3 regions of the Streptomyces umbrinus genome follow, and region 2 is predicted to be linked to each of the others. Evidence: riboswitches for the same ligand, from Rfam matches in the RefSeq annotation. Region 2 holds a riboswitch; each other region holds the start of a gene.
The links. A riboswitch is a leader RNA that binds a small molecule or an ion and turns the genes downstream of it on or off. The one in region 2 is predicted to bind S-adenosylmethionine.

Region 1 (2,257 bases), 3.7 Mb from region 2:
AGAGTCTGCGTACGACCTCGACGTAGTCGGCCGTCTCGTCGAAGAGTTCGGTCACCACGTCCTGGGTGGCCGGGCTGTCGTAGGCGTCCAGGCGGGGCAGCGTTCGGCGGCCGAAGTGCGCCGCCTCGTTCTGGCGTGCCGTCAACTGCACCCTCAAGCCCGCCCGGCCGGAACTCACATAGTCGAGGGTGGCGATGGCCTTGGAGATGTGGAACGGCTCCGTGTGCGTGGCCACCACGGTCGGCACCAGACCTATGTGGCGGGTCAACGGGGCGACCCGGGCGGCGACGAGAACGGCGTCGAGCCGGCCGCGGACCTGGTCGGTCCGCCCGTCCGGCTCGATGAAGTGCGACGACTGCAGTCCGAGGCCGTCCTCGAAGGTCACGAAGTCGAGGAGACCGCGCTCGGCCTCGGCGACGAGGTCGGCCCAGTAACCGGCGGTGAACAGTTCCCGGGGCCGGGCCACCGGTTCGCGCCAGGCGGAGGGATGCCAGCCGGCGCCGTCGAGCGCCACGGCGAGGTGCAGATGCGCGGAGGAGGGCAGGGCAGAAGGTGCTGAGGACACGAGAGGTGTGCCTTCCTGATCGACCGTACGAGAAAGCCGGCCCTCACCGGAGGACGCGGCCGCGTGGGATTCGGGTCAGGAGCAACAGAGCGCGCCGGCAACGCGCAGCAGGTCGATGTGCGGCCGGGAGTAGAGGCGTACGCGATGGAGCGGGGCGGCCTTCGGGGCGCTGCGGCGGGACACGGTTCGCGCCGGCACGTGCGTCACCTCCGCCCTTCCGGCCCGGCGGACCTGGGGTCCGGCCGACCTCGTGTTCGCGGGCCCTCGATCGGGCACCGCCTCGTCGTCAACGAGCACAACAGTACGGCTGTGCCTTTTCTTCCGGCTACCAAGAGTTCCTGTTGCCACGGCTGGCGGGAGTTCCTGTTCCTTCGGCCACCGGGCGTTCCTGTCAGGACGCTTCTCATCACGAGGTGCGAAGCCGGTCTTGTGGTGAGGCGGCCGGATGCCCAGCTGCTGAGACGCCGTCTTGACGGTCACGCTGAGCGCATCAACACTGACGGAGACGGTCACGATTGCCAGCGCCCGTCGTGCGGGGACTCCCCGTTCGTGCGGTCATCGGCCCCGGCCCGCTGGCAGGCAACCCTTCCACCGCGACGGGGTGCCCCGGGTGACGACCGGGTTCCGCCGGAGCGGCGGGGCAAGCGTGGTCTCGCGTCTCGCGAGCCCCGACGGCAGGACCGGTGGGAATTGTCCAGGAACGGCTTGACGAGGCGCCTGCACATCGATTTGTCGCGTGTCTCCAGCGCTTACTGATCCGCTACGCGTCCGACCGATCCGGACCTGTACGGCAGCGCAGTCACTCCGTTCCGCCGCTGGCGCCCACGAGGCGGCCAGGGCCTCCGCGTTCCCCCTGGAGAGTCATGCCCGAGACAGTTTCCCGTGGTTCCAGCAGCACCGACACCTTCACGACGGCGGCCTCCCGCCCGAGCGCCGCCCACTCCTCCGGCTGCGGTACGGCCGCCGGTGGCACGTCCGTCCCCGTTCCGGCCGCCCGCCCGCACCGCTTCCGCAGCCGTATCGGCGTCGGTCTCGCGGGCGGCTTCTACCCGGCGCCGCACCGCTATCAGCTGTATCTGTCGGAGGCCTGTCCCTACTCGGGGCGCGTGGCGGTCGTCCTCGACCTGCTCGGCCTCAAGGGCGCGCTCACCACCACGGTCCTGAAGCTCCCCGCCGAGACACCCGATGGCTTCGCATCGCTGCGCGGCGCCTACGAGGCGACCTGGCACCACTACGACGGCCCGCTCACCGCGCCCGCGCTGTGCGACCGCTGGAGCGGACGCGTCGTCAGCAACCACACGCCCGACATCCTCCGCGACCTGGCCGGCCTGCTCGCCGACGGAGCACGCGAGTCCGCACTGGACCGGCTCGACCGGCAACTCGCCTGCCAGCCCTACGTGTTGGGCGACGAGCTCGGCACCGCTGACAGGGACCTCTGGGTGACACTCACCCACCTCGACCACTTCGACGCGGCCGGCACCCTCGCTCCGTACCGCCACATCGAGGAGTACGTACGACGTCTCGGCGATCACCCGGACCTCTCCACCGACGAGCGCTGAGCGCAGAACCTGAGCGCCGGCCCACCGGCGGGTGTGACAACTGTGCGGCAGTGGGCCTGAATACGCCTTCCGGATATGCCGGTAACGGGGATAGAGAAAGGGAACAGTGAGGGAGTTGTAAAACTGGGGGCGG
Region 2 (2,257 bases):
GCAGACAACAACGGCGCACCCCGCGGAGCGCTACGCCGCCTTGCGTTCCACGTACTCCTCGATCTCCGCCATCGGCGGCCGTTCCTCCATGTCCACCGAGTACGTGCGGGGCTCGAAGCCGTTTTCGCCTCGCTCGAACTGGGTGAGGGAGGGGCGGATCATGTGGCCGCGGGCCAGGCGGAGCTGGGCGGTGCGGTAGATCGCGGCGGACATGCGGCCCAGGGCCTGGCCGTCCTGGTGGCGGTGTTTGCGGACGCCGACGTCGACCTGGGCCAGGGCGTCCAGGCCCACCAGGTGCAGCGCGTCGACCAGCATGCCCAGCTCGACGCCGTATCCGACGGGGAACGGGAGCTGTTCGAGGAGGGAGCGGCGGGCCGCGTACTCCCCGCCCAGCGGCTGGACGAAGCCGGCCAGTTGCGGCCAGTGCATGTTCAGGAGCGGGCGGGCCATGAGTTCGGTGACCCGACCTCCCTGACCTGCGGCGGAGCCCAGCGGGCGGTCGTACATCGCCTTGACGAGGTCGACGCCCGGTTCGGTGAGGAGCGGGCCGACGATCCCGGAGACGAAGTCCGCCGAGAACTCCTTCAGGTCCGCGTCTACGAAGGCCACGATGTCCCCGCGGGTGACGAGGAGCGAGCGCCACAGCACCTCGCCCTTGCCGGGGACGGCCGGCAGCCGGGGCAGGATCTCGTCCCGGTGCACGACACGGGCGCCCGCCTCGGCGGCGACCTCGGAGGTGCGGTCCGTCGAACCCGAGTCGATCACCACGATCTCGTCGACGAGCGGCACCTTCCTGGTCATCAGCTCACGGCGGATGATCGCGACGATCTCGCCGACGGTCTCCTCCTCGTTGAGCGCGGGCAGTACGACACTCACCGTGGAGCCGGTGGCACGCTTCGCGGCGATGAGTTTCTTGAGCGGGCGGTCCTCGACGGACCAGGAGCGCGTGCTCAGCCAGCGCTCGACGTCTTCCAGCACGTGCGGCTCTCCCTTGCGTTCATTGGGATGCGTGTGCCCGCCGCGGCCTGCAGTGTGGGTTGCGTCACTGTCATCTCGCGGTTCGGACGGCTCTCTCCACCATCCAGGCCTTCGGTTACAGTCTTGAACAACGCTGATGACCATCGCATGTCGGGGGTCGTTGCGTGCACAACCAAAACCAGAGCCAGAACCACAACTGAATACCGCTCATCCAGAGGGGCAGAGGGATACGGCCCGTTGAAGCCCCGGCAACCCTCCAGCCGGTCTCGTCCTGATCATTGTCGATCAGCGCAGCGAGGCTCCCGGCTAGGGAAGGTGCCAAATCCGTCTCACGGCGAAGTGCGTCGTGAGGAAGATGAGGAGAAAGGGCCTCGCCTCCATGGCTGCGCAGACAGTTGCAAGCACCACGAACTCCGCCCCCGTCGCGAACTCCGTCGACCTCGGACCGGCCGCCGCGCTTTCCTGCCGTGAATGCGGCCACCGCGTCCCGCTCGGTCCGGTCTTCGCCTGCGAGGAGTGTTTCGGCCCGCTGGAGATCGCGTACGACTTCTCGGCCTATGACACCGAGGAGCTCCGCAAGCGGATCGAGGCGGGCCCCGCGAACATCTGGCGGTACGCGCCGCTGCTGCCCGTCCCCGCGGACGTGGCCGACAAGCCGAACATCAACCCCGGCTGGACCAAGCTCGTCCAGGCCGACAACCTCGCGCGCGAACTGGGTGTCGACGCCGGCAAGCTCTTCGTGAAGGACGACTCCGGCAACCCGACGCACTCCTTCAAGGACCGTGTCGTCGCCCAGGCGCTGGAGGCCGCGCGTGCCTTCGGCTTCACCACCCTCTCCTGCTCCTCCACCGGCAACCTCGCCGGTGCGGTGGGCGCCGCCGCCGCGCGCGCCGGCTTCCGGTCCTGCGTGTTCATCCCGCACGACCTGGAGCAGGGCAAGGTCGTCATGGCCGCGGTCTACGGCGGCGAGCTCGTCGGCATCGAGGGCAACTACGACGACGTGAACCGCTTCTGCTCCGAGCTGATCGGCGACCCGGCCGGCGAGGGCTGGGGCTTCGTCAACGTCAACCTGCGGCCGTACTACGCGGAGGGCTCCAAGACCCTGGCGTACGAGATCTGTGAGCAGCTCGGCTGGCAACTGCCCGACCAGCTCGTCGTGCCCATCGCCTCGGGCTCGCAGCTCACGAAGATCGACAAGGGCCTGCAGGAGCTGATCAAGCTCGGGCTCGTCGAGGACAAGCCGTACAAGATCTTCGGTGCACAGGCCGAGGGCTGCTCG
Region 3 (2,257 bases), 2.9 Mb from region 2:
CCTCCTCGGCCTCCGGGGCGTCCGACGTGCTGGAGAAGCTCGGCGTCAATCTGGAGCTGCCGACGCACCGCGTGGCCCAGATCGCCGAGACGGCCGGGATCACCTTCTGCTTCGCGGCCAAGTTCCACCCCGCGATGCGTCATGCGGGTGCCGCGCGCGGGCAGTTGGGGATCCGTACGGTCTTCAACGCGCTCGGCCCGCTGACCAATCCGGCGAAGGTGAAGGCGCAGGCCGTCGGGTGCGCCGATCCCCGGATGGCGCCGATCATGGCCGGGGTGTTCGCCGAGCGCGGCAACTCCTCGCTCGTCTTCCGCGGGGACGACGGGCTGGACGAGCTGGCCACGACGGCCACGTCGCGGGTGTGGGTCGTGCGGGACGGCAAGGTGCGCGAGGAGTCGTTCGATCCGCGTGACGTGGGGATCGAGCTGGTGCCCGTGGAGGCGTTGCGGGGGGCTGACGCCTCGTACAACGCGGATGTGGCCCTGCGGCTGCTGAACGGGGAGACCGGGCCTGTGCGGGACGCTGTGCTGCTGAATTCGGCGGCTGCGCTGGTGGCTCTGTCGCCGGGGGACGGGCCGCTCGCGGACCAGCTCCGGGCGGGGATGGCGAAGGCGGCGGCGGCGATCGACTCCGGGGCGGCGAAGGCCACGCTGGAGCGGTGGGTGGCGGCGACCAACGCGTAGGCCCCGGCTGCGGCTGGTGTCGGGGGGCGGGGGCTTTTTTCGCCCCCGCCGCCCCTACCCATTCCCGTCACTTACTCAGGGGCTCCGCCCCCGAACCCCCGCCAAAAGATTGCGCAGTTCCCCGCGCCCCCAAGAAGGGGCGCGCTGTCCCGCGATGCGGACAGTGGGGTTGCGGTCGGATCATCGTGTGGCAAGATGCAGGCAGGTCATGAGCGACAGTCATCAGGCCCCGGCCGACTGTCCGGCAACCCTCCGTCCGTGGCGGGGTGCCCCGGGTGAAGACCAGGCCGTAGGCAGTGAGGTCTACGGCAAGCGCGGACCCCTCGCATCACCAGGGGTCCTGGTCGTCCGAGGGAGCCTTCTGTGAGCAAGCGAATGCGATAGGGCGTAGAGCCCCGCCTCCGCACACCCCTTTTCACCTTCACCCACGCTCGAGCCGTACCCGCTCGCGTGGTGTTCCCGCCTGCCTCACAGGAGTTCGCCATGTCTGTTTCCACCGCTGTCTCCACTGCTGCCGACCAGAGCGTCTGCCGTGACACCTCCGGGTCCCTGCCCGTTCTGGGGCGGGACGTCACCGTCCCGCTCGTCACCGGTGGCGAGGTCACCTACGCCGCGCTCGACTACGCCGCCAGCGCCCCGGCCCTCCAGCGGGTGTGGGACGACGTGGCCGCGTACGCCCCGTACTACGGGAGCGTGCACCGCGGGGCCGGGTACCTCTCCCAGCTGTCCACCGACCTGTTCGAGAACGCCCGCAGGACCGTCGAGGAGTTCCTCGACTGCCGCGACGGCGACCAGGTCGTCTTCACCCGGTCCACCACCGACTCGCTCAACCTCCTCGCCGCCGCACTCCCCGCCGACTGCCAGGTCTTCGTCTTCGAGACCGAGCACCACGCGTCCCTGCTCCCGTGGCGGGACGCCCGCGTCACCTACCTCAACGCCCCGCGCACCCCGGGCGAGGCCGTCGCGACGCTGGAGCGGGCGCTCGCCGAGCGGGACCCCCACGGGCCGGCGCTCGTGTGCGTGACGGGCGCCTCGAACGTCACCGGCGAGCTGTGGCCCGTACGGGAACTGGCCGCCGCCGCCCACGCACACGGCGCCCGGATCGTGCTCGACGCCGCCCAACTCGCACCCCACCACCCCGTGTCCGTACGGGAGTTGGACGTCGACTGGGTCGCTTTCTCCGGTCACAAGCTGTACGCGCCCTTCGGGTCGGGAGTCCTCGCCGGACGCGCCGACTGGCTGACCGCGGCCGAGCCGTACCTCGCGGGCGGGGGCGCCTCGCGGAAGGTCTCACGGCGGGTGGACGGCGGCGTGGACGTCGAGTGGCACGAGAGCGCCGCACGGCACGAGGCCGGGTCGCCCAACGTCATCGGCGCCTACTCCATCGCCTCCGCCTGCAAGGCCCTCACCGAGGCCGGCTTCGACACGCTGGTCGCCAGGGAGCAGCACCTGATCGACACCGTCCGGACCGGTCTCGCCGAAGTGCCCGAGGTGCGCGTCCTCTCCCTCTTCGGCGACGACGCGCCCCGCGTCGGCGTCATCTCCTTCGTCGTCGAGGGCTGGAACAGCTCGCA

Region 1: linked by a shared signal. The riboswitch ahead of QF035_RS08925 (glutathione S-transferase C-terminal domain-containing protein) and the one ahead of thrC (threonine synthase) in region 2 are both predicted to bind S-adenosylmethionine.
Region 3: linked by a shared signal. The riboswitch ahead of QF035_RS37420 (aminotransferase class V-fold PLP-dependent enzyme) and the one ahead of thrC (threonine synthase) in region 2 are both predicted to bind S-adenosylmethionine.

What each region holds. Positions count from the first base shown of each region.
Region 1 is NZ_JAUSZI010000002.1:1,848,164-1,850,420, forward strand. It holds gene QF035_RS08915 (LLM class flavin-dependent oxidoreductase) at 1-565, opposite strand, end outside; gene QF035_RS08920 (putative leader peptide) at 641-763, opposite strand; SAM riboswitch class IV at 1,073-1,218, shown strand; gene QF035_RS08925 (glutathione S-transferase C-terminal domain-containing protein) at 1,429-2,124, shown strand.
Region 2 is NZ_JAUSZI010000002.1:5,572,468-5,574,724, reverse strand. It holds gene QF035_RS24255 (glucosyl-3-phosphoglycerate synthase) at 31-978, opposite strand; SAM riboswitch class I at 1,183-1,340, shown strand; gene thrC (threonine synthase) at 1,358-2,257, shown strand, end outside.
Region 3 is NZ_JAUSZI010000002.1:8,475,523-8,477,779, forward strand. It holds gene trpD (anthranilate phosphoribosyltransferase) at 1-683, shown strand, start outside; SAM riboswitch class IV at 888-1,004, shown strand; gene QF035_RS37420 (aminotransferase class V-fold PLP-dependent enzyme) at 1,167-2,257, shown strand, end outside.